Regions from separate parts of the Peribacillus sp. FSL M8-0224 genome, predicted to be linked through region 1. Evidence: riboswitches for the same ligand, from Rfam matches in the RefSeq annotation. Region 1 holds a riboswitch; each other region holds the start of a gene.

What was found. A riboswitch is a leader RNA that binds a small molecule or an ion and turns the genes downstream of it on or off. The one in region 1 is predicted to bind cobalamin.
Region 2: another riboswitch for cobalamin. It lies ahead of MKX49_RS03665 (ribonucleoside-diphosphate reductase subunit alpha); the one in region 1 lies ahead of MKX49_RS09405 ((2Fe-2S) ferredoxin domain-containing protein).
Region 3: another riboswitch for cobalamin. It lies ahead of metE (5-methyltetrahydropteroyltriglutamate--homocysteine S-methyltransferase); the one in region 1 lies ahead of MKX49_RS09405 ((2Fe-2S) ferredoxin domain-containing protein).
Region 4: another riboswitch for cobalamin. It lies ahead of MKX49_RS25235 (ABC transporter substrate-binding protein); the one in region 1 lies ahead of MKX49_RS09405 ((2Fe-2S) ferredoxin domain-containing protein).

Annotation. Positions count from the first base shown of each region.
Region 1 is NZ_JBBOOJ010000001.1:1,952,275-1,960,151, forward strand. It holds gene MKX49_RS09370 (alanine/glycine:cation symporter family protein) at 1-1,192, shown strand, start outside; gene MKX49_RS09375 (YozQ family protein) at 1,358-1,570, shown strand; gene MKX49_RS09380 (energy-coupling factor ABC transporter ATP-binding protein) at 1,672-2,517, opposite strand; gene cbiQ (cobalt ECF transporter T component CbiQ) at 2,536-3,312, opposite strand; gene MKX49_RS09390 (energy-coupling factor ABC transporter substrate-binding protein) at 3,299-3,610, opposite strand; gene MKX49_RS09395 (energy-coupling factor ABC transporter permease) at 3,612-4,355, opposite strand; gene MKX49_RS09400 (hypothetical protein) at 4,419-4,547, opposite strand; cobalamin riboswitch at 4,531-4,726, opposite strand; cobalamin riboswitch at 4,928-5,117, shown strand; gene MKX49_RS09405 ((2Fe-2S) ferredoxin domain-containing protein) at 5,269-5,637, shown strand; gene cobJ (precorrin-3B C(17)-methyltransferase) at 5,652-7,289, shown strand; gene MKX49_RS09415 (sirohydrochlorin chelatase) at 7,308-7,877, shown strand, end outside.
Region 2 is NZ_JBBOOJ010000001.1:760,675-768,551, forward strand. It holds gene MKX49_RS03650 (hypothetical protein) at 1-33, opposite strand, end outside; gene MKX49_RS03655 (flavodoxin domain-containing protein) at 154-591, opposite strand; gene MKX49_RS03660 (ribonucleotide-diphosphate reductase subunit beta) at 563-1,615, opposite strand; gene MKX49_RS03665 (ribonucleoside-diphosphate reductase subunit alpha) at 1,661-3,958, opposite strand; cobalamin riboswitch at 4,097-4,277, opposite strand; gene MKX49_RS03670 (manganese-dependent inorganic pyrophosphatase) at 4,570-5,499, shown strand; gene MKX49_RS03675 (hypothetical protein) at 5,599-5,745, opposite strand; gene MKX49_RS03680 (SulP family inorganic anion transporter) at 5,831-7,288, opposite strand.
Region 3 is NZ_JBBOOJ010000001.1:334,446-342,322, forward strand. It holds gene MKX49_RS01550 (ABC transporter permease) at 1-703, shown strand, start outside; gene MKX49_RS01555 (acyl-CoA thioesterase) at 747-1,223, opposite strand; gene metE (5-methyltetrahydropteroyltriglutamate--homocysteine S-methyltransferase) at 1,216-3,525, opposite strand; cobalamin riboswitch at 3,672-3,863, opposite strand; gene MKX49_RS01565 (potassium channel family protein) at 4,101-4,520, shown strand; gene bcp (thioredoxin-dependent thiol peroxidase) at 4,583-5,053, shown strand; gene MKX49_RS01575 (aminopeptidase) at 5,065-6,174, shown strand; gene MKX49_RS01580 (D-2-hydroxyacid dehydrogenase) at 6,323-7,267, shown strand; gene perR (peroxide-responsive transcriptional repressor PerR) at 7,424-7,867, shown strand.
Region 4 is NZ_JBBOOJ010000001.1:5,179,330-5,187,206, forward strand. It holds gene cbiB (adenosylcobinamide-phosphate synthase CbiB) at 1-211, opposite strand, end outside; gene MKX49_RS28495 (adenosylcobinamide amidohydrolase) at 208-924, opposite strand; partial or broken gene MKX49_RS28500 (heme ABC transporter ATP-binding protein) at 931-1,680, opposite strand; gene MKX49_RS25230 (FecCD family ABC transporter permease) at 1,687-2,742, opposite strand; gene MKX49_RS25235 (ABC transporter substrate-binding protein) at 2,705-3,670, opposite strand; cobalamin riboswitch at 3,849-4,023, opposite strand; gene MKX49_RS25240 (polysaccharide deacetylase family protein) at 4,110-4,958, opposite strand; tRNA gene MKX49_RS25245 (tRNA-Arg) at 5,188-5,261, shown strand; gene MKX49_RS25250 (hypothetical protein) at 5,764-5,928, shown strand; gene MKX49_RS25255 (DNA topoisomerase III) at 5,983-7,877, opposite strand, start outside.

The DNA.
Region 1 (7,877 bases):
CCTTGCGGGTGTTGCCATCGCGATCACGACGGGCGGACCTGGAGCCGTTTTCTGGATGTGGTTAATAGCATTGATCGGATCTGCTTCCGCATTCATTGAAAGTACACTTGCTCAAATCTATAAAGTCAAGGATGGGGATGCATTCCGCGGCGGTCCTGCTTATTATATGGAAAAGGCATTGAATGCCCGTTGGATGGGAATCACTTTCGCTGTGTTGATTTCGCTTACATTTGGATTGGCTTTCAACTCGGTACAAGCCAATACGATTACAAGCGCATTCAATGAATCGTTTGGGATTGAAAAGTGGGTTACGGCAATCATCTTGGCTATGGTCACGGCTGTCATCATTTTTGGCGGGATCAAAATGGTTGCAAAAGTCTCTGAAGTCATCGTTCCGATCATGGCAGGAGCCTATGTAATAGTGGCGTTGATTATCATCATCATGAACATTACCGAGTTACCTGGTGTTTTTGCTTTGATCTTTGAAAGTGCATTCGATGGAATAAAAGAAGTGGCTGGCGGAGTACTGGGAGCTGCCATGATGCAGGGAATCAAGCGCGGCCTATTTTCAAATGAAGCCGGGATGGGTAGTGCACCAAATGCTGGTGCGACGGCTGATGTCAGTCATCCCGTCAAACAAGGGCTCATTCAGTCTCTAGGTGTTTTTGTCGATACGCTCATCATTTGCAGCTCGACAGCCTTAATCATTTTGTTTTCCGGTCTTTATACATCGAAGGAAACGGACGGTATCGTCCTTACCCAAAATGCCCTCGGAACGGCATTGGGATCTTGGGCAGGAATTTTCCTTGCCATTATCGTACTTTTATTCGCCTTTAGTTCCATTGTGGGCAACTATTATTATGGAGAGTCGAACATCGGCTTCATCAATGAAAATAAGGTTTGGCTGAATGTCTATCGTGTCGCAGTCGTAGGGATGGTGATATTCGGTTCGCTTGCCTCACTGGATTTTGTTTGGGGACTGGCTGACTTGCTTATGGCCCTTATGGCCATTATCAACCTGATTGCCATAGCATTGCTAGGGAAAATTGCTTTTGCTGCATTGGCGGATTATCAAAAGCAAAAGAAAAGTGGGAAAAATCCAGTTTTCCATGTGAACAATATTAAAGGTTTGAAGAATGTGGAATGTTGGGGTGACCCATCCGATAATGTGGATGTGAAGAAGGAAGCCTAAATTCTCATTAAGCTTACAAGTAAGTCCTTGAAAGGGGTTTTTACTTGTAAGCTTTTTTGTCTTTTCCCTCCTTTTTTCATCATTATTGAATATTGCTTCGTTTTTTACACAAAATACCTTTGTCTTTAATACTGCAATGATAATTTAAAAACTAGGAGTGAAAAAATGGATAGCAAGCAATCAAAAAATGAATCTTCAGAAGTTGCCGGGAGAATATATGATGTCAGCGATTATAAACGGGAAGACCCTTTATCTTCTGGACTGGCTCGAACCCACGAACAAGTCTCGGATACTTATGTGGAAGGCGAGATAAAGGCAGTCATTGATGATGTAAATGGAAGAGATATTGAGATTACAAAAGAAAAGGAAGAAAAGTAATACTGGGATTTTTGTTTTAGGAAGGATTATCGCCCGCTATTTTTAAGATATATCGGTTAGATCCCCTAGCTTCAGGAAAGCAGAAGCTAGGGGATAATTAATTAATAAATCTTTTCTGTCTCCAAATTTTGAAGCAATTCTTCCTTCGTTCTTGGGAAAAGGTCCCTTTCTGCAAGATTCCTTGATTGAAGAAGGGCTTGAAACATTTCAAAAACCCACGGTTTCTCCAGATGTGCCTGCAGCAAAACGTCTTCATCATGGAAAACGGAAACAGGGTCCCCATGATATATGACCTTACCATCGTTCATGACCACGACCTCATCAGCCCATTGGTAAGCTAAATTAACATCATGAGTTGAGAGGATTATCGTTTTGTCAGGGTGGTGAATACTGTCCAGCAGATTCATGATCTGTCTTGAGAAATAAGGATCCAATCCAGCGGTAGGCTCGTCCAGGAGCCAGACATCGGGTTCCATGGCAAGTACCCCTGCGATGGCGACCCGTTTTTTTTGCCCAAGGCTCAAAAAATGGGTAGGTCTATCTTTTAGTTCGGTTACTTCCGTTTCAGCCATTGCCCAATTTACTTTCTCCTGGACTGCAATTCTATCCCATCCTAAATTCATTGGTCCAAACGATATATCCTGTTGTACATTAGCGGAAAAGAGCTGAGAGTCGGGATCTTGAAAAACGATACCGACTTGCTTTCGTAATGATAATAATGCTTTCCGGTCATATTTTATTTTCTTGCCCTTAAATCTGATCTTTCCTGCAGTAGGTTGTAATAGACCATTTAAATGGAGGAATAAAGTCGATTTGCCAGCACCATTATTTCCTAATAATGCAATTTTTTTACCTTGTTGGATCGTTAGCGAAAGTCCTTTTAAAGCGAAGGTTCCATCTGCGAATTGATGGGTGAGGCCTTCTATATGAAAAATATGCTCGTCCATTGTTGGGTTGCCTCCAATTTACAAATATCCATTAATAAGGATTAAGCTTCCTAGTATGACAATCGCGATCAGCCAATTGCGTGAGGAATAGGTGTAAGTATCCTCGATATAGGAAAGGTTCTCCTGATAGCCTCTTGCGTTCATGGCCATCGTCAACTGTCCAGAGCGCTGCAATACTCCTAAAAATAATGATGAAATTAGTAATCCGAGAGATCGAATGCCTTTCCTAAATGAACCATACCCCAGCCGTGAAGCTTGTGATTGGTGAATGGCCAGAGCCGTATCTAAAAAAATAAAGATGAATCGATAGGTCAATTCTATTAAATCGACCAATAACGAAGGCACTTTAAGTTTTCGCAGCACGGATAGGATGACGGTAATGGGTGTAGTTAAGGTAAGGAAATATAAACAGCTGATGCTGCAGAATACGACAGTGATCAAATTGGCCACCGTACCAAAGCTGTCATCGCTGATGAATATTTGCCAATTCCCGATCTTCCAGGACCACCATATATTCGAAATCGAAGTGAATTTACTAGTGAAAGAAAAAAGGATGGTAATGGTTCCTGATAGTATAAAAAATCCTGGTAATAGGAGTAATTTAAGATAATAAGAAAGCGGGATTTTTGCCGCGAAAATGATTAAAGCGCTCATAACCGTAAAAGTGATGAGCGAAACGGCCATATCCCTTACCGTTAACGAAAACAGCAAAAGGGAGAGTGCAAAAACCATCTTTTCCAACGGATGTACATCCTTTAGCCCATTGAAATAGGCATATTTATCAATGAGTAACATGCTTCGATTTTTCGGCCAATTCTTGTTTGGTTTGCTTATTCCTTTGTCTCATCACACCAATGAAGTATCCAATGAAACCGGCTCCGATTGCAGCTTGAAGCGCAAATAATAAGCTTTCGGTTTCTGCACCTGGCGGCTCCCAAATACTGTTGAACCATGGCTTGTATTCCGGATGGATCTTAGTGATGGCTTCCTCAGCTTCGCCATCGGCACCGCCAAATTCCGTTCCTTGTTGGGTGATCAACGGTATGGTAGCAAGAATGACGACCAGGAAAAGCAGCAGTAAACTTTTTTTCATATTAACGGGCCTCCTTAGATAAAACTCGCAGCAATTTCAATTCGCCTAGATTGTATTTTTTCAAGAAATTCATCACGACGACTGTCAATAACCCCTCACTGATCGCTAAGGGAATTTGGGTCAGGGCAAAAATCCCTGCAAATTTACTGAAAGAGGCCATGAATCCTCCAACCTCGGAAGGGAAAGCAAGAGCAAGTTGAACGGAAGTTACTACATAGGTGCCCAAATCCCCAAAAGCAGCTGCCAAGAATACGGCAAGTGAAAAAGACCACCCCAATTTAGTTGCGCCCTTGAAGACAAAGTAAGCAATGAACGGTCCGCAAACGGCCATGGAGAATGCATTGGCCCCTAATGTTGTCAATCCTCCGTGTGCCAGTAAAACAGCTTGAAATAACAGAACGATGGAGCCGACGACACTCATGGCCAATGGTCCGAATAGTATGGAACCTAAACCAACTCCGGTAGGGTGCGAAGAACTTCCCGTAACGGAAGGAATCTTTAGGGCCGATAATATAAATACAAATGCGCCCGATAGGCCTAGTATCATTTTTGTTTCTGGGTTTTCCCTTACTTTGGACCTAATGGACCGGTACCCCAAGATTAAAAATGGAAGCGACACGGCCCACCAGAATATAGCCCATTCTATGGGTAAAAAGCCCTCCATGATATGCATGGCCAATGCCCGTTTCGGGACAAAAAGCAGTAAAATGACAAAATAAATAATTTTCCAATTGGTTCTTTTCATTCTTTCTCCTTTCAACACTTTTAATTGTTCTGATCAATCTTGAGAAGAAAAGCGGCGCCCAAACTAAAAAGCACTTCTCTCAAAGGAAAGAAGTGCGTAATGAACAGGAATTTTGCAGCATGAACCAACCTTGGGCCATTCTGCCTGATCCGCACGCCCATCCTCGTAGGCTGAAACAGTTTCACGCTTCATGGCAGGTCTCCTGGCTTTGGTTCATCATCCCATTACATCCTTCCCATCTCATTTGACAGTGGATTAAAGTTAAAGTAATGGAACTTCCCTTTACAGTGGCGGGACCGCTCCGGATTTTCACCGGCTTCCCTTTTAAGCTGAATTCCGAGAAATTCAACACCATGAAACTTATGTAATTATTTAGAAAATTCTCGTATAGTGTACCATAAAGAAATAATTCCAGCTACACTATCTTTTTTTTTTGGTCGAAGTTTGTTGCGAGGAAAGGATTGTAACTGGTTTTACACGTTTAAACTTTTCTAAACAGTCGGAATAAACTATTGAATTTTGACAAAGTTGTTATATGATAGATTAAGTTAGTTGGAAATGTATAATAAAACCAAATATTTCATTTTAAAAGTGCCCTTGTGTGAATAAGCAAGGGATAATAGGGAAATCGGTGAAAATCCGATGCAGCCCCCGCTACTGTAAACGCTGATGAAATTGTCGATAGCCACTGGCATGATGCCGGGAAGGAACAAAGTAAAATGAAGCGTAAGCCAGGAAACCTGCTTTTAAAATTGCATGATACTTTTCGGAGGGAAAGGTAGAAGGACTATGACGATTTTGGGAGGGTTTGGCAAGCTTGCCTTTGGCTCCTCATTCATATAGTTTTTTTAAACCTTGACTCTTATGTTAAGGTTTTTTATTTTGCCTTTTCCCTGGACTCAGGAGGAAGAAAATGACTACTTGGAACTTGACGGGTACAAATACGCATCTGTTGATTTGTAATGGGAGCAGCTGCATGAAAAAGGGCGGGGAAGAAGTAACCCAAGCGATTCGCGATGAAATTGCTTCAAAAGGACTGGATCTGAAAATCCATACAACGAGGACACGCTGTAACGGGAGATGTAAGGATGCCTGCGTAGTGATTGCCTATCCCCAAGGAAACTGGTATCGAGTGGAAACGCCTGATTTCGGTCGGCAGATCGTCAGTAATATCGATGATGGTGAGTTTGTTCCACAGATGATCTATCAATACAAAGACGGGGAAATGACCCCTAATCCAGATTTTCCTGCTCATACGGGTATTTCAAAGAACAAAGCGTAAAAGGAGATGTCTTAATGAGTACAAACGGTAAATTATTCGTCGTGGGCTTTGGGCCCGGGAATTTTGAACACATTACCAAACGTGCCGTCGAAGCCCTTCAAGAAAGTGACTACATCATTGGTTATAAAACTTATGTTGAACTCATTCAGGGACTGCTAACAGATCAAACGATCATTAGTACGGGGATGACCGAAGAGGTATCACGTGCACAGGAAGCAGTGAAACAAGCGGAGCTGGGAAAGAAAGTGGCGGTGATTTCCAGTGGGGATGCCGGAGTTTACGGGATGGCAGGGTTGGTTTATGAAGTATTGATTGAAAAAGGCTGGAAAGAAGAAACTGGAGTGGGCATAGAAGTCATTCCTGGCATCTCAGCAATCAACTCATGTGCGTCTTTACTTGGGGCGCCCGTCATGCACGATTCGTGTACGATCAGCCTCAGTGATCATTTAACTCCTTGGGAACTGATCGCTAAAAGGGTTGAAGCAGCTGCAATGGCAGACTTTGTCATTGCACTGTATAATCCGCGCAGCGGCAGGCGGACCCGGCAAATTGTTGAAACACAGAAAATTCTCCTTCGCTACCGCTCGCCGGATACACCTGTCGGGTTGGTGAAAAGTGCTTATCGCGATAGGCAGGATATTGTCATTACCAATTTGAAGGATATGTTGAATCACGATATTGGAATGTTGACCACCGTCATTATCGGTAATTCATCCACCTTTTTATATGACGACAAAATCATCACACCGAGAGGCTATCAAAGAAAATATACGTTGAATTCGGAAAAGCAAACTTTGAAGCCGCATCAGCGACTGCAAAAAGAAGCGGAACCGTGGGCATTAGATCAAGAAGCCTTACCCGAGTCCGCTGGAGGAGTTGGCTTACTTACAAAAGCACCTGAAAAGAAGCAAGCTTCCTTTGAAATGGCAATGGAAGCTCTGTCCAGAGTCAAGGGTCAAGCCGTTCAGCAATCCATTAAGCCGGTTGTTCAGCAAAAAATGGAGTCGGTGTTCGAACTTGCCGTTAGTCCAGGTGTGGCGAATAAACAATTCACTCCCAAACAAATGATGACACTTGCGGAAGTTGTCGGGGAAAAGGGAACGATGGAATACACGCCAAATCATAAAATTGTCTTAAAGATTCCGACAACGGATCCGGAAGTCATTACGGGGAAATTGCAATCAGCAAACTTTCTTTTGTCGCCAATTGGAGATGTACTGACATTAAAAGCCTGTGATTTCTGTGATGGTGAAAAAGCGGAATCCATTCCTTATGCAGATGAAATACACCGGGTGCTTGGCGGAATGAGCATGCCCAAGGAACTGAACATCGGTTTTAATGGGTGTGGGATGGCTTGTTATAGTGCTGTGATGGATGATATCGGGATTGTCTTCCGAAAAGGGAAGTTCGACTTATTTCTTGGAGCTAAACCGGTTGGAAGAACAGCCCATCCGGGTCAGCCGGTAGCGGAAGGCATTGAACCGGAACAGCTTGTAGAACTGATCACGGACATTGTCGGCGAGTATAAGCAAAATGCCCATCCAAATGAGCGGCTTTTTAAATACTTCAAACGTTCGAAAAAGATACAGAATTTTTCTTATCAGGACATCGCTCCCAAAATAAACATAGAGCCTGCGCCTTGTGAAGACTAATCAAGAGGGGGAAAGTAAATGAAAGCAGTTTTGTTCGTAGGACACGGAAGCCGGTTGGCTTCGGGAAATGAAGAAGTCCGTCATTTTATTGAAAATATGATTCCGGCAATGGACGGGCGTTTCCTAGTGGAAACGTGCTTCTTGGAATTTGCGGCACCGAATATATCCAAAGGAATTGATAATTGTGTAGAACGAGGGGCTACTGAAGTTATCGTCATACCGATCATTTTGTTGCATGCAGGACATTCGAAATTACATATCCCAGCTGAAATAGAGGATGGGAAAACCAAGTATCCAGAAGTGAAATTCACATATGGCCAAACGATCGGGGTCCACCATGATGTATTGACGATCCTGACAGACCGTCTTGAGGAAGCGGGATTCGATACGACCTCTGAACATTCTGAGACAGCGATATTGCTAATTGGCCGAGGCGGCAGTGATGCTGATGCAAATAGTGATATATATAAAATTTCACGATTATTATGGGAAAAATTAAACGTTAAATGGGTCGAAACAGCCTTCATGGGTGTAACGGACCCTCACGTTGATGAAGGTATTGAACGATGCATCCGCTTAGGGGCAAAA
Region 2 (7,877 bases), 1.2 Mb from region 1:
AATAGGCAGGAACTGGGTTGCAATCTCAATCATTGGATATCATCTCCTTTTTTCTTCCATTATACTTCATGCTTACCGTTGCTATGATTGAGGGAGCCGAGTTTTAAAAAAAACACTGAAAGGGGATATGCGAAAACGCATATCCCCTTTCAGTCAGTTCTGGAATAGCGAGGCGAACTTTTGAAGTCTGTGCAGGTCTGATTCTTGATACATCTGTTCTATCTTCAATGTCACCAATAACTGGCTCTTGGCAAATAACATGTCCCGGAAATGATCGACCGCCCCACAAAAATGATTATAGTTGGTTTCGCCAGTGCCGAAGACTCCCGTTTTCAGGCGAGCAATAGGCAACTGTTCCAGTTCTTTATAAAAGGCAGCTGATTTAGCGGGAAGCTCCCCATTGCCCCATGTATAGGTGCCGACGATCAATGCATCGTAATCCGGCAATGTACGTAAATCGAATTCATTCATTCGATATAGGAAAGCCTCAGGTAAAAGGGCAGCGAGGGCTTCAGCAAGCGCTTTTGTATTGCCGCCGGCAGAATGATAGACAATGGCAATCTTACAGCTCATCGAACCCATTGCTGGCATTTACTTGACTGTAAGTCCTTGACTTCTGTTCGAAGAAATCGGTTTTGGTAAGGCCGATGGATTCATCATCGAACGTTTTGATCCATGGCATCGGGTTCTCGCCATACTCTTTATACAAATTTTCAAGGCCTAGCATACGTAACCGTTTGTTGGCGATATATTCGATGTACTCATTGAATTCTTCCAAATCGAGATCGGCTTTCGTTTGGATATCTTCGAGCATATATTCAGACCATTCCTTTTCGAGTTCGACTGCTTTTTCAATCGTTGTATAGATGAACTTCGTGTTTTCTTCATTATTTAACTCAGGATATTCATACATCAAGATTTGAACGAGCATGCCAATGAAATCGAAATGGACCATTTCATCGCGATGAATATAGGATATCATCGTAGCGGAACCGGTCATTAGATTTTGGCGTCCTAAATTATAATAAAAAGCGAAAGCCAGATAGAAATAAATCCCTTCAAGGTTCGTTGAATGGATCAGTGCCTCGAATAAATGCTGAGGGCTGGGATCGTCCACGAACGTTTGATAAGCATCAACGATCGGTTGGTTACGCTTAATCACTTCAGGATGTTCTTTAATGCGGTCGAAAAGCTGTTTTTGCTTGCCTACCGGAATCAAGGAAGCAAGGATATAGGAATAAGACTCATTATGGATCGATTCCTGCTGGGCCATGTTGGCCAGGATAGCTTTTGCCGCCGGATCTTTGATGTACCGAAGGATCTCTACTAAAGTGGGTGTTTGAAGACTGTCCATTCCAGCAATCATCGTAAGGATATCGAGAAAAGCGTCCTGGATATCTTCATCCAATTCGCCCCACTGCTTTTTATCCTGAATCATGTTCACGCTCGAAGGCTTCCAAAAGTTATTGATGAGCTGTGTATAGGTATCATAGAATTTTTCATACTGTATATCGTTCCAAAGGAGGAAGCCTGAAGCTTCTCCTTTGAAAACACCGGTTGCCTTTGTTGGATGCGTCGGTTCGAGCATCCGAATTTTTTTTATATGATTGGTCATTCGTGAAAACTCCTTTAAGAATAGATTACTGGGTCATGATTGACGTTAACTTGAACAGCTTTCGCAGGCATTGTCATATTCGGAAGACGTCGAACGAACATAATACGTTGATTTCAACCCGCTTTCCCATGCCGTTAAATGGATATCCAAAAGGACCTTCGCTTTGATTGTATTGTGTACATACAGATTAAAGCTGATTGCTTGGTCAATATGGCGTTGGCGGGCTGCATTTTGCCTGATGCTTTCCAGTTGATCCAAATTGAAGCGCGTCTTTTTATAATATTCATACGTATTTGGCGTCAAGCCTGGTGCGGTCACCTTGAATTTGAAGTTTTTCTTTTCTTCGTAAAATTCAATTTCATACAAAGGATCGATTCCATCCGTGGAATTACCGATTTTGGCTGTCGATGAATTGGGGGCAATCGCCATTAAATAGCCATTACGGGTTCCGTGCTCCTGCACGTCTGCTTTTAAATCCAGCCATTTTTGATCTGTATAGTCACGCAGTTCGAAATAGTCCCCTGTATGCCAATCAGAACCTTCAAAATATGGGTAAGATCCTTTTTCCTTGGCCAATTCGTTGGATGCCTTGATAGTTAAGTAAGCGATCTTTTCGTATAAAGCATCTGCATAGCGAACAGCCTCATCGGATTCCCAATAAATATTCTGTGTGGCAAGTAAATGATGCCATCCAAACGTTCCTAAACCAATCGCACGGTACCGTTTGTTCGAGATGGATGCTTGTTTGACAGGAAGATTATTCACATCAATGACATTGTCCAGCATACGGATCTGAATGGGAATCAATCTTTCCAGAACATCGCTGCCCACCGCTCGGGGCAAGTTAATGGATGAAAGGTTGCAGACAACGAAATCGCCGCTTTTACGAACCACAACAACATCTCCATCTTCTGTTTCATATTCATCCGTGATCGTCGAAGGGCTTAGGTTTTGGGCAATCTCCGTGCAAAGGTTAGAACAATAAATCATACCTTTATGTTTATTCGGATTCTTCCGATTCACTTCATCGCGGTAGAACATATACGGTACGCCTTCTTCTAATTGAGAAATCATGATGCTTTTCATGATGTCCATCGCATTGATTTTCTCAAAGCTATAGTTTGGAAGCGTGCCATTTTCTGCGGCCTCGACAGCAAGTGCATAATGATTCCTGAAGCTTCCTTCGCCTTTCTTTTCGTCATAAAGATCTTCAAGTGAAAATCCAAGGGTTTGCTTAACGGTATGCGGATCGAAAAGATACCATTCTTTTCTGTCGCGTACAGCCTCCATGAATAAATCCGGTATGCATACACCTGTAAAAATATCATGTGCTTTTAATCTGTCATCCCCGTTTTGAGTCTTCAAATCGAGGAAGCTCATGATATCTTTATGCCAGGCATCCAAGTAAATCGCGATGGCACCTTTACGTTGACCCAATTGATCGACACTAACAGCTGTCTGGTTGAATAGTCGAATCCAGGGCGTCGTGCCTGAACTGTTTCCAGAGAAACCGCGGATATCGGAACCAAGCGAGCGAACCTTACCGACGTAAAGACCGACACCGCCGCCGAATTTAGATACTTTTGCGGCATCGTAGTTTGATAGGTAGATTCCGTCAATGGAATCTTCAATTGCGTCGATAAAGCAGGAGCTTAACTGTCCATGTGTTTTACCTGCATTGGAGAGTGTAGGAGTCGCAACGGTCATATAAAGGTTGGACATGGCCCAGTATGCTTCTTTTATCAGTTGCAGGCGGTGCTCCTTTTTTTCCATTCGCATGATTTCCATCGCGATGATCATGAAACGTTCTTGCGGCAGTTCGAAGACCTTGTCCTTTTTTGGGCGGGCCAGATAGCGGTCATTCAATAAGTAGATGCCTATGTAAGAGAATAATTTATCTTTTTCCGGGTCGATCACCGATCCCAATTCCTCAATTTCCGCTTTTGTATATGAAGATAGCAGTTCTGGTTTATAAATGGGATAACGCTGACCTTCCGATAGCTGGGAGAGTTCTGTGATCAGCTCATAGAATGGGCCATAACTCTTGCCTTCATATCCTCGATTGGCTTGTGCATCCCTATACATTGTATTCAACAGTTCTGCTGCAGCAACGAAAGTCCAATCCGGTGCATCGATATCCACGCCTTCAAGAGCGAGCTGAATCAGTTTTTTTGATGCCTGTTCTTCGGTTGAGTCACTTTTGCGATCAAGCCATTTTGTAAAACGCCTTTTGAACTTTTCCATATCGAGACGGCCTTCGAATTCCTTCGATAACGTCTCAAGCTGGATGGATTTCGCTTCTGTGTCATTTTCACTTATGGTAGAGTTATATGTTTGAGTCATTAATAATCCTCCTTGTTAACTTCCGCTAAAATAAAAAAACCGCCCAAAGAATTGAGCGGATCAAACGATAGAATAAAAGAGCCATGAAAAAATAGCCGTTATACTATCGTTTCATCATCTCAATCCCCGAAGAATAAGAAACGTGAAAAATTCAAGGCAGGTCTCCTGACTCATGATCATCCTACTTTGAGTCCTTCCCGTATAGAGAGCTATACAGTGGTTTTCTCATTTCGTCACATTTACAGTTGCGGGGACAGTTCCGGGTTTACACCGGATTCCCTTTTCAGCCATCACTGGCACCTTGGATTATAAAAATTCTATATATAGTTATTGGAATTGTTTATGTAATCAATATCTAGTATTTCTGCTTATATTATCGTAAGCCATATACGATGATAATTCAACTAATATATTTGAAAAAAACCAACCCTTATCTATTGACAAAGTGATGGAAGAGGGTAGGGGAATGAAAGATTTTATGGGGGAATGGATAAATCAAGCGCTGATTTTACGGGATTTTGTGTTAAAATAAAGTGTCTAGTAAAGGTGGCTCTCCCTTATTGCAATGAGGGGATTCGCGGAAAAATTTTTATGAAAAAGGGGATAAAATCTTGGAAAAAGTATTAGTTTTTGGACATAAAAACCCGGATACAGACACAATCTGTTCAGCAATCGCTTATGCAGATCTGAAAAAGCAGTTAGGTATCAACGCTGAACCAGTTCGTCTGGGTGTAGTGAATGGTGAAACTCAATATGCATTGGACCAATTCAAATTCGATGCTCCCCGTCTTGTGGAAAAAGTTGCAGGGGAAGCTGATGGCGTAATCCTGGTCGATCATAACGAACGCCAGCAAAGTGCTGAAGATATTGACCAAGTCCGTGTGTTGGAAGTTATCGACCATCACCGTATCGCTAACTTTGAAACAAGCGATCCATTATATTACCGTGCGGAACCAGTTGGCTGTACGGCAACCATCTTAAATAAAATTTATAAAGAAAACGGCATTGAAGTCCCTAAAGCAATCGCAGGTCTTATGCTATCTGCCATCATTTCCGATTCTTTATTGTTCAAATCCCCGACTTGCACGGGGCAAGACGTTGCGGCAGCAATGGAACTGGCTGCCATTGCAGGAGTCGACGCTGAAAAATATGGCTTGGAAATGTTGAAAGCGGGTGCTGACTTAAGCGACAAAACGATTGCCCAGCTCATCACTCTTGATGCAAAGGAATTCTCCATGGGAATGGCTAAAGTGGAAATAGCACAGGTCAATGCTGTTGATCCGAACGAAGTCCTTGCTAAGCAAGCTGAATTGGAAGCAGCGATTGAAGCGGTCATCGCAGTGAAGGAATTGGACTTGTTCCTATTCGTCGTAACGGATATCCTGACTAATGATTCCGTTGCCTTGGCCCTTGGTAAAGCGTCATATGCAGTTGAAAAGGCATATGACGTTTCATTAAACAATAACATCGCCGTGTTGGAAGGCGTTGTATCGCGTAAAAAACAAATCGTGCCGGTCTTAACCGACGTATTCAGCAAATAATACAGGAAAAGGGTTGCTCATTAAAAACATGGGCACCCTTTTTCTGTACATTCAAAAAAAGACTCAACCATCCCATTAAGGGTGTTTGAGTCTTTTTTCTTAATTTAAAGATTCCTTTTCTTTTTCATAGGCGATGACAATCAATTCTTTATTGGCTTCCTCGCCAAGTTTGCTTTCAAAGATTTTCAGTTCATTCAATAAATCCGGTGACAGATTTGCTGCCGTATAATCCTGTTCTGGTGTCATGCTTTTCGCTCCTTTCAAAAGGAAATGATTCATGTTATCTATTTTGTCGGTTTGAAAAGTTTCTATTCAGCAGAATTTTACTTCTTTAAGATATTTTACTTTCTGAGGTGGCGAGTTTTTCAAGCAATGTCGAACTTTCTTCATCGAGTCCTTGGACTTGGACAGGTATTCCCAAGAGCTGATATTTAAGAATAACCGTATCGACAGCACCGACTGCGGAATCATCCCAGATTTTGGAATGGGAGAAGTCGATGACGATTGCATCGGCTTTTTCCTTGAAGTCGAACTTTGAAATAAAGTCCTGGACAGAAGCGAAAAATATTTGTCCGCTGATACGATAAGTGATTTTCTTAGCCTGGATGTCTGCCGTTTTCTCTACTGCCACTTTAGAAATTTTAGCCGAGAAGAAAATCATGCTCAATAGCACTCCGGCAAATACCCCTTTTGATAAGTCATGTGTATAAAGGACAATGAGGACCGTCACGATCATCACGGCTGCATCCGACTTAGGAGCTCTAGTGAGCCTCTTTAGGGAAGACCAGTCAAATGTCCCGATTGAAACCATGATCATGACTGCGACAAGTGCAGCCATCGGTATTTTGATAAGGACATCATTCAATACCACGATTAATACCATAAGGAATGCGCCCGCTACAAATGTCGAGAGCCGGCCCCTTCCACCAGATTTAATGTTGATACCGGATTGGCCGATCATCGCACATCCTGCCATGCCGCCAAAACATCCGGCGATGATATTCGAAATCCCCTGGCCTTTTGCTTCCTTATTTTTATTACTGTCCGTGTCAGTCATCTCATCGACAATTTGAGCCGTCAATAACGATTCAAGCAGTCCAACAAACGCAAGGGCAATGGAATAAGGGAAAATGATCGCCAAAGTTTCGAAGGTCAAAGGGATGCCTGGAAGCATGAACATCGGAAGCGCTTCGGTCAATTGCCCCATATCCCCAACCGTCCGCACCGTAGCCCCCATGGTAACCGCAACGATCGTCATGAATATGATGGCGACAAGGGGTGAAGGTATGACTTTCGTGATCAGCGGAAAAAGATAAATGATAGCTAATGAAACGGCTGTCATGACATACATGATCCATGTTTCGCCCACGAAATGGGTGAGCTGTGCCGTGAAAATCAAGATAGCTAAAGAATTCACAAAACCAGTCATGACCGGCTTCGGAATGAACTTCATTAATTTCCCGATTTTTAAAACCCCTAGTAAAATTTGCAGCAAACCAGTCAATATGGTTGCAGCAAGTAAATAGTTCAAGCCATGATCTTTAACAAGGTCGACCATGACGAGTGCCATTGCGCCAGTGGCAGCCGATATCATTCCCGGCCTTCCGCCGACAAAGGAGATGACGATGGCAATGCAGAATGAGGCATATAGACCAACCATTGGGTCAACGCCAGCAATGATCGAAAAGGCAATCGCCTCAGGAATCAATGCCAAGGCAACGACAATTCCCGAAAGAACATCTCCTCTAACGTTGCCGAACCATTCCTTTTTGTATGCAGATGTATTCAAAGAAACACTCCTTCTTTCTTATATATATGGGTTCATTTCTTTTTTAACGCACTAAATTATAGCATGAGTCCTTTATTCTATCTATATGGATAATATAAACGACAAATCGAGGGCTATTCATTTCTTATCGTACGAAGGAAAAATGCTTTAGGAGAGAAGAATTGGTGCAAAAGTTGATTGAGCTATCATGTGAGGGAAGTCAATTATATGGAGGTGGGCGAATGCATACATGTCATGCTTGAATAAAGTCAGTCGAATGGGATTTCCGTTAATGGCTTGGCCATTTTTGACGTAAGGGGCTCCTATGGGCTTTTGTAAAATTCCCGCTAGGGGGAGTGGAGTAAAACGGTAGAGATCTAATTCATAATTAAAAATCAAAAACATGGATTTCCCTTTCCTACTAGCTTTACGCCACCGATTGGAACCGATTCATGACATTCTACGCGATACAATCTAATGATTACTTCATGATTTATATCTTATCGAGCCCATTATAGGTTGACCATACATTTACCATTCATATAATGAAAAAAAGATCGTGCTCTAACTGTGTCAATATGTGGGCGGGAGGTAAGAGAGTTTTTTATCG
Region 3 (7,877 bases), 1.6 Mb from region 1:
AATCCTATCTGACCTGCTCAATCAGGTCGTGAATCTGGTATTTATCTTAGTCGTTTTTGGACATACCCAATTTTTAAGCGGCTGGAGCCGTGAAGAAATCATATTCATTTATGGGTTTTTCCTTATCCCATTCGCCCTTTTTTCAGCCTTTTTCAACATCTGGGACTTTAATGACCGCTATATCGTCAAAGGTGAAATGGACCGGATATTAACAAGACCGATCCATAGCCTGTTTCAAGTCATTTTAGAAAGAATCGAGCTTGAAGCGTTATTTGGTGTTGTGACCGGTTTGATCATCATATTCTATTCGGGGATTTCATTGGATTTGCAGCTTGCGTGGTATGACCCGATTCTTTTCATCATTTTTGCAATAGGCGGGGCCCTTGCCTATGCAGCCATATTCGTTGCGATAGCAAGCATTGGGTTCTGGTCGGATGCGAAAACATCCATCATGCCAATGATGTACAATATCGGGAACTACGGGCGCTATCCTGTTGATATTTATAATAAGGTCATCCGTTTTGTCCTTACATGGGTGCTGCCATTCGCGTTTGTCGGTGTCTATCCGGCATCTTATTTCCTAAGAAAAGAAGAGTGGTATGTTTATGCATTTGCCACACCTGTAATTGGGGTTGCCTTTTTCGTGATATCCGTTTTCATATGGAATCAGGGAGTGAAGAGGTACCGCGGGGCAGGGAACTAAACAAAAACCCCTTCAACAGCATTCATGTTGAAGGGGTTTTTGTTTAGTTCCGTTTTTTCTTTCTTTCGATATATCTAGCTTTGGCTTGAACATATTGCTGTTTTTCCTCTTCCGTTTCCGGAATGACCTGAGGGACGTTTGTCGGCTTACCGTCTTCATCAATGGCCAGCATCGTTAAAAAAGCGCGTGCCGTTAGCTGTTTTTCACCTGTTAATAGGTTCTCACGTTCCACTTTCACGAATACCTCCATTGATGTGCGATGAGCACAGGTGACATAAGCTTCAAGGTTGATCGCGTCCCCTGTTTTGATGGGGGCCAAAAAATCAAAAGAGTCGCTTGAAGCAGTCACAACGGGTTTTCGACAATGGCGCATAGCGGAAATGCAAGCTATTTTATCAACATAGGCCATTACTTTTCCGCCAAAGATGGTATTATGATGATTTGTATCCGGTGGAAAAACAAGGTCGGTTAAAAAAGTCCGTGACTGCTGTGTTGGATGGGCAACGTTCTCCTCAATCATTTGCCTGTTGGTTTACTAAAAGGTTTTCACGGACGATTTTTGCTGCTTCGACCATGTTTTTCAGGGAAGCGACGGTTTCCGGGATACCCCTTGTTTTCAGGCCGCAGTCGGGATTGATCCAAAACTGGTCTTTATCCAATACCTTTATGCCCCGTTCAATCATATCGACCATTTCTTCCACTGCCGGCACACGCGGGCTGTGAATATCATACACCCCCAGGCCAATGCCTTTTTCATATGTTTTTTCCTCGAATGCGGAAGCGAGCTCCCCATGACTGCGGGATGTTTCGATGGAAATTACATCGGCATCGAGGGAGGAGATGACGTCCATGAAACTGTTGAAGTCGCAATAGCACATATGCGTGTGAATTTGGGTTGTATCCTCCACGCTTGATGTGGATATCAAGAATGAATTCACTGCCCAGTTCAAATACTCGTCGCGATCGCTTTTTTTCAATGGCAGACCTTCTCTAAGTGCAGGTTCATCAACCTGAATCATTTTAATTCCAGCAGATTCCAAGGCAATGATTTCTTTTTCCAAAGCGAGCGCCAGCTGATAGCAAACATTCTCCCTGGAAATATCATCACGGACAAATGACCAGTTCAAAATCGTAACAGGACCTGTCAGCATTCCCTTCACCGTCTTCTTCGTCAGTGATTGTGCGTATACACTTTCCTTGACTGTCATCGGTTCGATGAAATGGATGTCGCCATAGATGACTGGAGGTTTCACGCAGCGGGATCCATAGGATTGTACCCAACCCTTTTCTAAAAAGACGAATCCGCCTAATTTATGGCCGAAGTATTCAACCATATCCGTCCGTTCGAATTCCCCGTGAACAAGAACATCCAAACCGATTTCTTCTTGGATTTCGATCCACCTGCCGATTTCTTCGTTAACGAATGTTTCATATTGCTGGGCTGTCCATTCTCCTCTATTGAATCTCCCGCGTGCTTGTTTAACTTCAAATGTCTGCGGAAAGCTGCCGATCGTAGTCGAAGGGAGAAAAGGCAATTTGAAAAATTCCTGTTGTTTTTGGTAACGGTCTTTAAATGGAAGCTGACGGCCGGCGGTCCTGGTTTTAACCTTTTCGACATTGGATTGTACAGACCCGTGATTTCGGACATTTGAATTGGCTAAAGTTTGAATCGTAAATTTATTGGCATCGACTTTTTCGGCGATTGCTTCAATGCCTTGATTATTCCCTTTGACCAAAAGTGTGATTTCCTCAAGTTTCTCATCAGCGAAAGCAAGGGCCTCTTTCACTTCTTTTGAAAGGGCGGTTTCATTACGAACGGTCACCGGGACATGAAGCAGGGAACAAGAGGGCTGTAGCCAGATTTGGTCCTCGGCTACCTGTTTCTTAAGTGTCTCAATCAATTCGATTTTTTGGGATAAATCAGATAGCCAAATGTTTTTTCCGTCAATCACACCCGCTGCAAGCACTTTGTCCTTCGGGAAACCGAATGCCTCAAGGTTACTTAAATTCCTCCCTTTATCATGTACAAAATCAAGACCGATCCCTTGGACTTGTAATTCGATGACTTCTTGGTAATGTTCCACCGCATGAAAGTATGTTTGTAGCATGATGTTCAGGTTTGGTGCTGCTTCATTCAGTTTTTCATAGAGGTAAGTAACGGTTTGCATATCATCCTTGGAAATGGATGAAACAAGGGAAGGTTCGTCCATTTGAACCCACTTCACGCCTTCTTGCTCCAATTCCCGCAGGATTTGCGTGTATAGGGGAAGCAGGCTCAGGATGATGCCAGGAATTTCTTGTTTATTGAAGCCTTTTGAAAGGGAGAGGAAAGTATAAGGTCCGATCAAAACGGGCTTTGTTTCGATCCCTAGCTTTTCCTTGGCTTCCCGATATGCTGTAAGTGGTTTATTTTCTGTTAAAGTAAGCTGTGCCAGTTTTAATTCAGGGACAATATAGTGATAGTTCGTATTGAACCATTTCGTCATTTCGGAAGCGACTTCATCATTGTTTCCGCGGGCCATTGAATAATAAACGGAAAGGGGGACGCTTCCGCCTTCATATGCTGAATAACGTTCAGGAACAAGACCGAACATGACGGACATATCGAGCATTTGATCATAAAAAGTGAAGTCGTTGACAGGGATGATATCAATGCCTTGTTGCTTCTGTTTTTGTAAGTTGCCTAAACGGATGGCTTTTAGTTGTGACGTAAATTCCGCTTCATCGATTTTACCGGACCAGTAAGCTTCCAATGTACGTTTCCATTCACGATCTTCCCCGATTCGAGGGTAACCCAAACTGCTGCTTTTCAAAATTCCCATCCTCCTACATTCATTTGTTCGAACAATAAAAAAAGCATTCCTAACAGTCAAAAAAGAAAGTTAGAAATGCTTAAAATAAAGAGGCATGCATAATGCCCCTTACAATTATAAGGTCCCTAACACCTCCCTATCTCCCGTAGGTTAAAACAGTGTTGTCGAGATAGGCAGGTCTCCTGACTTAGGGAATATCATTAGCGGCTGGCCTTCCCGATCCGTTGATCAGTGGCATATTGATTGACGCTAACATTCCCATTACAGTGGCGGGACCGTGCCGGAATTACACCGGACTTCCCTTTTAATCCTAATGAAAATTAGGAACCTATTTCCACATATGAAATTTTGCAAAACCTGCCTTGTTAATTGTTTGCAGGTCAAATATTTATAAAATAAAAATTATTATAAAAATTTAGACAATCTTAACATATCCGACCAAAAGGGTCAACATGGAAAAAAGATTCGGGAAAGTTTCCGTTTAATGAGTTAGTCGGTGATAGGGCTGATTCCTAAAAAAGAATATATTGTTTGGACAGGGAGTATGTATAGAGGGAGTGGCGTTTTGAAATGGGGCGTGGGGGATGACTTTCTACATCTTGATTGCAGGAATCATTTTTTGCATGGTGATGAGCATTCGTACGTTATTTCTTGTTGAGTCGGGAGGAAAGAAGTTTTCTCTTGAGGATATGCTGTGGCTTGGCAATTTATATGCGACGATATTAGTTGGATTTGCACTGATATATTTATTATACGAGCTTCAGAATCATTCGGTGATTCTTGATATGGGCAATCGGTTGGATGGGACTTTCTATGAACAATTGAAGACTTCTTTTTATTTTAGTGCGATGACGATGTTTTCTGTAGGGTATGGAGATATAGCCCCGATTGGCATGGGCAGGATGATAGCTACCATTCAGGCCTTCATTGGGTATACACTGCCGGCAGCGTTCGTGATTCGGACGGTGATCGATCTGGAGCAGAAAGATAGGAAGGATAAATGAAAGTTGTGTTTCTTTCGATTATTGGGTACTCTTACCATAATGAAAGAAATGGAGGGTTCAATATGACTGTTAAAATTGGAGAAAAAGCACCTGATTTCAAACTCCCTGCAAACAATGGTGAAATGGTTTCCCTATCGGATTTTAAGGGGAAAAACATTGTTTTATATTTTTACCCAAAAGACATGACGCCAGGTTGCACGACGGAGGCCTGTGATTTCCGGGACCATAATGAGCAATTCGAGGAATTGAACGCGGTCATCCTAGGTATCAGCCCAGATCCAGCGGCACGTCATGAAAAATTCATCGAAAAACATGGATTGCCTTTTCTGCTGCTGGCTGACGAAAATCATGAGGCGGCTGAATCATTTGATGTTTGGCAATTGAAAAAGAACTTCGGCAAGGAGTATATGGGCATTGAACGTTCAACTTTCCTGATTGATAAGGCAGGAAATATAGTCAAAGAATGGCGTAAAGTAAAGGTTAAAGGCCACGTCGAAGAAGCGCTTGAAACTCTTCGCGAACTCGAAAAATAAGGGATAGGCAGATGAAGAATGAGAGGATAACGAAGCTTGCAGCCAGGCTGATTCATCATTCGATACAATTACAGCCAAAAGAGAGAATCCTCATACGGGGGCATATCAACACGAAACCATTATTGAAAGAGTTGATTGATGAAATATACAGAGTGGGTGCTTATCCATATGTGGAACTCGAGGACGATGAGATAAGCCGCCACCTGTTACTAGGGAATGTGAAGGAGCAGCTTGACACAGCTTCACAATGGGCCTTGAAGAAATATACGGATATCGATGCGGTCATCATCATCACTGGGGAAGAAAACAATGCGGAAATGACTGATGTTCCCATCGAGAGGCACCGTCTTCAAGGGGAGGCCATGAATTCCCCTACACTTTTTTATGTAAACAACCGACGTTGGGTCTTACTTAATTACCCCACCAAGGCATCAGCGCAAAAAGCCGGCATGACCTTCAATAGGTACGAAGACTTTCTTTTGAACGTATGCACAATGGATTACGGGAAAATGGAGGCGGCTTTGAAGCCGTTAAAACAATTGATGCAACGTACTGACAAAGTCAGGATCGTTTCACCAAGGACAGATTTGACCTTTTCCATCAAAGGCATGCCGGCCGTCATATGTGCCGGAAAAAAGAATTTACCGGATGGGGAAGTATTTACGGCACCCATAAAAGATAGTCTCAATGGAAGGATATCCTTCAACACACCCACAACCTATGAAGGAATCACCTTTAGTGACATAGAATTAAACTTCAAAAAGGGGAAAATCATTAAAGCGACTTCCAATCGTGACCCTGAAATGAACCAAATCCTGAATATTGATGAAGGGTCCCGGTTTATAGGGGAGTTCGCTATTGGAATCAATCCATACATATTGGAACCTATGGACGATATTTTGTTCGATGAGAAAATAAGCGGGAGTCTGCATTTGGCTCTCGGGCTTGCCTATGATGAAGCGGATAATGGAAACCGGTCATCGATACATTGGGATATGGTCTTGATCCAGCGTCCGGAATATGGGGGCGGTGACATCTATTTCGACGACGTCCTGATCAGAAGGGATGGCTTTTTTGTTTTGCCGGAATTACATGCATTAAACCCAAATTCTTTAAAATAAAGCCTTTTTTAATAAGGGTAAGGCTTTTGTCCAACTCAAAAAGGGGACACCCGAATATGCTTTATTAAGGGAATACCTCCTCAGAGAAAGTTGCGCGGGACACATAGAGCCCGTGTTTTTTTATGTTAATTAAAAGGGAGAGATAAACATGTTAGTACTTTCGACTGTCATTCCGAATGAAGGTATCCAAACGAAAATGATGAAAGCTTTTCCTGATTTGAACTTCATTTATCAAAAAGGATGGAAGGATGGGCCGCTTCGTGAAGCGGAAATCTTAATTACATATGGTGAAGATTTAACTGAAGAAATCATTGGGAAAGCAGCGAACTTGAAATGGATCATGGTCATGAGTGCAGGGATGGAACTAATGCCATTTAAAGCCATCGAGGAACGAGGCATTATGGTGACCAACGCTAGAGGCATTCATAAAATCCCGATGGCCGAGTATACGATAGGGATGCTTTTGCAATATGAAAAGAAATTGAAGCTGCTTATGAAGAATGAAAAGGAAGAATTGTGGGATAGAAAGATTGAAGTCGGGGAATTGAATGGCAAGACTATGCTCGTAATGGGTGTGGGTGCAATTGGAGGGGCAGTGGCTCGACTTGGGAAAGCCTTTGGGATGAAGACGATAGGAATGAACCGGAGCGGGAAACCGGTGGAATCCATCGATCACCTTTATGACCTGGAGCATTTATTGGAAGCCATACCGGGAGCCGATTATATTGTATCCGTCCTGCCAAGTACGGATGAAACGAAGGGCCTTCTGCAAAAAGAACACTTCAAAGCCATGAAAGAATCTGCAGTATTCGTGAATATTGGCCGCGGTGACCTGATTAACGATGAAGTGCTGATCGAAGCCCTGGATGCCGGGGAATTGTCTCATGCCATCTTGGATGTATTTGATCCGGAACCTTTAGGAAAAGGGCATCCGTTTTGGAGGATGGAGAATGTTACAGTCACACCGCATCTTTCAAGTAAAAGCGGAGAATATTTACCAAGAACCTTTGCCATATTCGAAAAAAATATGCTTGAATACCTGAGAGCTGGAAAAGACTTCACCAACGTAATCGACTTATCTAGGGGATACTAAACCCAATGCAAAAATGGGAAAGAATCAAAGTCTTCATGAATAAACTAAAAAAGAATGGTTAAGCCATTGAATTATTGACAAATTCAACGCATAAAAGGTACACTATTTATAAACATTATAATTTAAGAATGCATACTTAATGAGAAAAAGAGGTGGATGACGGTGTCTGAAGTTCAGTTAAAAGAAGCGTTGGATTCCTTAAAAGATACCGGTGTAAGAATAACTCCTCAACGCCATGCGATACTTGAGTATTTGATAAGCTGCATGTCCCACCCTACCGCTGATGATATATATAAAGCGCTGGAAGGCAAGTTTCCGAATATGAGTGTGGCAACGGTTTATAACAACCTGCGTGTGTTCCGTGAGGTAGGTTTGGTAAAAGAACTTACGTATGGTGATTCTTCGGCAAGGTTTGATTTTGTGACGACGAATCATTATCATGTAATTTGCCAAACTTGCGGAAAAATTGTGGACTTCGATTATCCTGCTTTGGATGAAGTCGAGCATTTCGCAGCACAAGTCACTGGTTTCAATGTTAGTCACCATCGGATGGAAATCTACGGCGACTGTATGGATTGTGCGAAAAAAGAATCGCATTAAAAAAAGTTCC
Region 4 (7,877 bases), 3.2 Mb from region 1:
TAAGAACTGTAATCAATAACACCGCCGATAGGACGATGATCAACATGAAGAGCCCTTTCCGTTTCTTATATGCCCCTTTATTGAATGCCAGATCCAACTTGCTAATCATCGTTCCTATCCATTTGACTGGATGCGGCCAACTTGGCGGATCTCCAATTAATAAATCAAGGAAGAACGCCAGCGTAACCGCAAAAAGATGATGATAAATCATAATTCCTCAATCCGTTTCCGATTATTCGTTAAGGCTTCCACTGTACAATCATATACACCGCGACTGATCAGCTTCCCTAACGGAGTGATGGTGCCTGCATATTGAAGCTTTGCCCCTCTTTGAGTTGCCGCAATCAACATGCTGTCTGTCGATGTTCCTGTTGCACAAGTATTTGTCACCTTATCCATGACATGCAAATCATGAAGCGCTTTTACTTTTGCCTCGGTCGCAGTCACTATACTGTGGATATATGCCTCTTCTGCCAAATGTCCATTTACAAATATCCATGTATTTATCGTTCCTGGAGCGGAACTCCAAGAATGCCGGTCAGCTAATGAAGCGTCGATGGCATTCCCTACACCGGCCGTTACAATGATAAAAACCGAGAAATCTTCAGCTCTTAATAGCTTGCTTGCGACCGTATCGAGAAAGACAGCTGTCATCATCCCTACCGTTTCCTGAGGCTCAAAACCATGAGTTGTTAAATAGTCGGCCATTTCAACATGATGATCCTCGCAATCATAGCCATGATGGACGTGCCTATTCACAAAATACTTATGCCAGCCCGTCCCCGAACCAGTCACTCCAGAAGACATCGTTCTAAGCGGGATCGGAGACTTCAATTGAATCATCTCAAATCCGACTGTCAAATAAGAATCATCAATTTCCAACGGGATAGTATCCTGGCCATGCTTTTCCGGAACGATGAACATTTGCGGTTTCGGAAGGGCGGGATGTGGGTGTTTTTCGATCGTCGTATGATATACATCCTGAATCCGTTCCTGTTGAAGCACTTCATTCGGCACATCAACAACCTGAATCTGCCCTTTCTCAAGCAGCATAAGCCGATCACAATATAATCCAGCCAAATTCAAATCATGAAAAATTGAAATAACGGTCAACTTCTGCTCTTTTGCCATTTTCCTCATTAGATCAAGAAGATCTTTTTGATAGGAAAGATCCAAATGGTTCGTAGGTTCGTCCAAAAAAAGGATTTCCGGCTCTTGGGCAAGGGCCTGTGCCAGCAGGACCCTCTGTCTTTCCCCTCCTGATAATCGATCAAAATGAAGATCCTGAAAATCAGCTACTCCCGTTTGTTCCATCACCCGCTGGACAATCGATTCATCTTCTGCGGACCAACTATGGAACCAACCTGATTGATGGGCATATCGCCCAAGTGAGACCGTCTCTTTTACTGTATAGGAGAAAGCTAATGAGGAATGCTGAGGGAGCACGGCAATGACCTGTGCAAGTTGTTTTGACGAATAATCCTTCAAATCCCTGCCGCTTATCCTTACGCTTCCGCCTTTATAATCGAGCACCCCGCTAAGCATACTTAAAAGCGTCGTTTTCCCGCTGCCATTAGGACCAAGAATCCCGAATAATTCCCCTTTATGTACATCAAAAGAGACAGAGTCCAAAACAGCTTTGTTGTGATATCCACCTGTTAACCCTTTTACTTCAAGCATCCGTTTTTACCCTTCTCTCCGTCTCTTTAATAAAATCAGCGCAAATGCAGGTGCCCCGATAAGTGAGGTAATCACCCCGATCGGCAGTTCCGATGGGGCAATGATCGTTCGTGCTACAAAATCGGCCAATATCAAGAATCCGCCTCCTATCAACAATGACAACGGAAGCAAATGTTTATGGTCAGGTCCCCAAATCTTTCGGACAAAATGAGGAATGACCAATCCTACAAAACCAATCGCCCCTGAAACGGCAACGGCTGCCCCTGTCAATGTCGAACCGGCTATCAAGATCCACATTTTCCGCCGCTTGACATTCACACCTAAGTGTTTTGCCCGGTCTTCCCCGAAAGTCATCGCATTCAATTCACTTGTATTCATGATCAAGGTCAACGAACCAATGATAAAAAACGGCAAAATGATTACGATATAATTCCATCCGCGCATTGAGACGCTTCCCATCAGCCAGCCGATGATTTGTCTTAATTCATCACCCGTCAGCGCAATCATCAATGAAATGAAGGCACTTAAAAACGAGCTGAAAATGATTCCCGTTAAAATGATCGTTTCCACTTTCATCGATCGATCCATTTTTTTTGCAAAAGTCAGTACGCAGAGCATCGTGAGCACTGAACATAAGATACTCAATGCCGGAAGGGTATATAAACCGATGAATGGCAGTGATATATTCAAGAATATTGTCAAAACGGCTCCGACCGATGCTCCTGATGAAATACCTAATGTGTAAGGATCAGCGAGCGGGTTCCGGAGCAGTCCCTGAAAAGCCGCACCCGCAATCGCAAGTGATGCCCCAACCAAACCAGCGAGCAGCACCCGCGGCAAGCGGATGTTCATCACGATATTCGTTAGCATCACATCCGGATCGGCAGAAATCGGCAAGTGGAAAATCTCCTTGCCGATTATTTGTATAAGTACGGGAATCGGTACTGGCACCGAACCAAAGGAAATGCCTATCGTCATTGCGAATAACAAAATGAACAACGCAATCAAATAAGCAAACGCCCATTTAGTTGTCAAATTGGTTCGGATAGACTGATTTGGCAAGTTCCTCTACTCCCTCTATTAAGCGTGGACCGGAACGGGTCACCAAGTCAGAATGGACATCAAAGACTTGGCCATTCTTAACAGCATTTACGTCTTGCCATCCTTTTCGGCCCTTCACTTCACTTACTGCATCTTTCGTATAATAACCATACGTTGTAATGATGACATCAGGATTTGCAGCAATCATCGACTCTTCATCAATTTTTGCCCAACCGTCCAATTCAGCAGCCGCATTATTCGCTGAAATAGTTTGAAGCATCTCATTCATGAAAGTATTTTTTCCAGGTGTGTATATTTCCGGTGAAGGCGAAACTTCCACTAAAACGGTCTTCCTATCCTCTTCCTTTACGGATTTGGCCTTTTCCTGGATATCCTTGAGCTTCGTTTTCATATCCGCAACGATTTCGTTTGCCTTATCATGTTCTCCCGTTGCCTGTCCAATCATTTCAATAGACTCATAGACTTGGTCAAAGCTTTGGGCATCATTGACTACGAGCACATCTATTCCAGCATCCTTAAGCTGCTGTAAACCCTCATTTGAATTATGGGCACTTGATGCATGCGCAAGAACAAGGTCAGGCTTCATGGAGACAATCAGCTCCGTGTTCATTTCCATTCCGCCAACTTTTTGAATTTCTTTCGTTTCCTCCGGGTAATTATCATTGTCGGAAACACCAACGACCTTTTTACCCAAACCAAGTGCAAAGACCACTTCCGTATTACTTGGTATCAACGAAACGATTTTCTTCGGTTCTTTTTCTATCGTTACTTTTTCCCCACTTGCATCTTTAATCGTAATCGGGAAAGCTTCGTGTTGAGCATGATTCGTTTGCTCCTTTTCTTTTCCTTCATCAGCAGCACCACCGCAGCCAACCATCATGCCTGCAGTCAGTAACATTAACAGTATCAGACCAAAAATCTTCTTCATTTTCATTCCCCACAATCTTTTTATTTAATTTCTTCATACCTAACAGAGAAAACCAATCCTGGAAGATGCCCCCAAAACAAAAAGCATCTCCCGTTAAACGGAAGATGCTTGCATGGCAACAATATCAATACGGACTCTATCTTAGGGTCTGCCACACACCTTCCCATCCGCGTAGGTTACAGGTGTACGAATTCTGGCAGGTCTCCTGGCTCATGGTCTTCGTCAACGGCACCTTCCCATATCTCATACAGTGGTACACAGCCGTCAGCTCCCATATACAGTGGCGGGACCGCGTTGGCATTTCACCAACTTCCCTTTTAAGTCATTAAGACACCAAATCGTTCATATGTATATAATTTTCACTGCCTTCATTATACACCATGTAAGAATCGATTATTATATGATTTTTCTGAACAAGTGCGAAATGACCCTTCCGCCTTCAATGCTTTGAAGCATTTTCAATCAGCGACGCAAACCCATTGATCGATAACCCCGGTGAAATCCGAACTCTATGCAGAGCATGCATCCCTTGGTCGCTTGAAGCTCCCCCAGGTTCGGTAGTGACTGCCATTTTGTATCCAGCTTCTTCTGACAGCCTGAGACTCTCTTCGTTATACCGGCCAACCGGATAGGAAAGCACTGTCGTGTCCTGGTCGAGGATACGGTCGAACAGCACCTTCGACTGAACCATTTCCGCTTCTTGCTGCTCTGCCGTCATGCGGTTCAGCTCCAAATGGTTGATGGTATGGCTTTCAATCGAAATCCCATCCCTGCTCATCTCCAACATTTGATTTTCAGTCAGGTGATGACCTTTATCTATGGACTTCCCGATCATGAAGACAGTTGCTTTCATATCATTTTCTTTTAATATCGGGAAAGCCTCCGTGTAGTTATCTGTATAGCCATCATCAAAAGTAAGCCAGACGCACTTCTCACTTGGCATCCGATTCTCGGCTAAAACGAGGAATGCTTCTTCAGGGGATAATGTATAGTAACCATTCTCCCGAAGCCAAGCCATCTGTGATCGGAATTCCTCCCTTGGGACCCGAAGGCCATTACCTTGGGAAATGCTGTGATACATCAAAATCGGAAGCTGGACCGGGGACTCGGCCTTTATCCAGTCTCCCGTATCGATTTGCCCCTCCGAATCCTGCCCGCTCCCATTCTCAGCCGCTTCGGCCACTTCAATGTCATCTTCCGCAATCGGTGCAGCCGTCTTTGTGCCTATCCCCTCTAAAATCCCTTGTGTGCATCCAGGTAAAATCAAAACCCCCAGCAATGCCGCCATCCTTAAAACTCTATATTTTTTCACTATCATTCTCCTGATTTTTTTATAGTATAATAGTACCAGAAAACCAATGGACAATAAAGTATTCCATTTAATGAAAAAAGAGGAAAAACGAGAGCTTTGCGATGCGCTAAACATTTATGAGGATTTTTTTTCATAACTATGTGCTATTAGCTTGAAAAGTTTGCCTATAAGAAATATAATAAATAAGTCGTCGACTTTAATATATGTCCCAGTAGCTCAGCAGGATAGAGCGACAGCCTCCTAAGCTGTAGGTCGTAGGTTCGATTCCTATCTGGGACGCTAATTATAAACCCCTGTTACAAGCGGTCCTTCCGCGGAGTAACAGGGGTTTTTTTCTGTTGGTTAAGAACAATTGATTTTTTGATGGAGAAAACACAGGTCTCAAGGCTAAATTTTTTCATCAAGCCATATAGATATAAAACCTGATTGCAAAACTATGCATAAAGGTTGGAAATATTGGCGAACAAGAATACAAACTGTTTGATAGTAAAAAAAGTCTTATTTATCACGTCGATAAATACAAATACTGATTTCGGGATATAATCATTTTTTTTTGAAATATATGTTTTAACCTGTCCCATCCGGGTATACAAATACTGTAAGACATTCTCACCAAAGGAGATGATAGTGCATGATGAGTACAATCAGAAGCCAATGGAACAAAGAGAATGACGCAGCGGTGTTTAGTCCCGGTGATCAGCGTTAGAGTCAATTGAAGAGTTGGATGATAATCAAACATGGGAATTACTAGTCTTCTCATCCAAAGGAGGAAGATACGATCATGAGTATTTACAGCCTATGGAATCCAGAGAATGATGAAGCAATTTTCAGTCCGGGTGATCAGAAGCCATTCAGTACGCTCATACGAGTAGATTCGGATAAACACACACACACTGACAAAACACTTGAATATGAATTACATGGCACCGTACTGAATGAAATTTAGTCGAAGCAGGAATATACCGAAAAAGGATGGAGCGATTGCTCCATCCTTTTACTTTTATTTATCGAATTTCAGTTTCGCCAAGGCATCTGCCAATGCAGTATTGATCGGCTCTTCTTTATTTTGCTTTTTCATATAATTGGATACTTCATTTTTGGATACTTTTTGATTTTTATTTTGCCCTCTTCGTTTATTGTAAGAAGATAGTTTTTCGTGAAAACCGCATTTACAGGTGAATGTCTGTGCTTCTCCTTGACCGCGCATTTCCATCTTTTTATGGCATTGCGGGCATCTGGCATTTGTTACACGTGAAACACTTTTTTTGTGGCCGCAATCACGATCTTGACAGACAAGCATTTTTCCCTTTTTACCATTCACTTCTAGCATCAGCTTGCCGCAATCAGGACATTTCGTTCCTGACACGTTATCATGCTTGAATTTTTGATCACTATTTTTGATTTCATGGACGATATTTTTGGCGTAGGCGCGCATATCACCGATGAAAGCCTGTTTTGGCAGCTTTCCTTTTGCTATCGCAGTTAACTTTTGCTCCCATTGAGCTGTCAAAGCTGGAGAACGCAAGTCTTCAGGTGCCAATTGAAGAAGTTGTTTTCCTTTTGAGGTGACATGAAGACCCTTTCCTCTCTTCTCGATCAGGAAGCTATTGAATAGTTTTTCAATAACATCCGCACGTGTTGCAACAGTTCCAATCCCGCCAGTTTCACCAAGAGTCTTGATGAGCTCTTTGCTTTCCCCTGCCATGAAACGAGCAGGATTCTCCATTGCCGAAAGAAGCGACCCCTCATTGAATGGTTCCGGCGGTTTCGTTTCACCCTCTGTTTGTTTCACAGTCGAAATGGTTAAACTGTCACCTTTTTGAACGTTCGGAAGCAGTTGCTCCGCAAGGCCATCTTTAGCTTCTTCCTCATCGAATTGGTGATCATAAACTTCCTTCCAACCTGACTTCAGGATGACCTTCCCTTTTGCCATGAACGTCTCCTGCCCCATTTTTGCGGTGATGGTCGTTTGTTCATATTCAAAAGGCGGCATCAATACAGCAAGGAACCTTTTAACGACCAAATCATAGATTTTCGATTCTTTGTCGCTCAGTTTTCCCGGTAGCGGCGTTTGCTCAGTGGGGATGATTGCATGGTGATCAGAAACCTTGCTATCGTCCACGAACGATTTATTTGTTTTAATCGGGCTGCGCAGGATCCTTGATGCATACTGGGCATATGGTTTAATGCTTACAGCCTGTAATCTTTCTTTTAGCGTATCAACCAAATCCGTTGATAAAAAGCGTGAATCCGTCCTTGGATAAGTCAAGACCTTATGGCTTTCATATAAGCGCTGCATGATCGATAACGTCTCCTTCGCCGAATAGCCGAATTTCTTATTGGCATCCCGTTGAAGTTCTGTTAAATCATATAAGGAAGGGGCAAAACTTTTCTTATGTGCCTTGTTCACTTCAACCACTTCTGCACTTTTCCCCTTAACGGCTGCAAGAACCTTTTCTGCCTTGTTTTTATCAAATGTGCGGATATCTTTTGATTGGGCATCTTGCCAGACGAGGCGCAAATTGGGTTCTGCAATTGCCGAAACGCCATAATATTTCTTAGGCTGGAATTGTTTTATTTCCTCTTCTTTTTTTGCAATCATCGCAAGTGTCGGCGTTTGGACCCTCCCGCAGGATAACTGGGCATTGTGCTTGGTCGTTAGGGCACGCGTCGCGTTCATCCCAACGATCCAGTCCGCTTCCGCCCTTGCTACAGCAGAGGCAAATAGATTTTCATACTCCTTGCCATCTTTCAGATTTTTAAATCCATCTTTGATCGCTTTATCCGTTACAGAGGAAATCCAAAGCCGCTTGACCGGCTTCTTCACATTCGCTTTTTCGAGAATCCAGCGTGCAACAAGTTCCCCTTCACGGCCTGCATCCGTTGCAATGATGA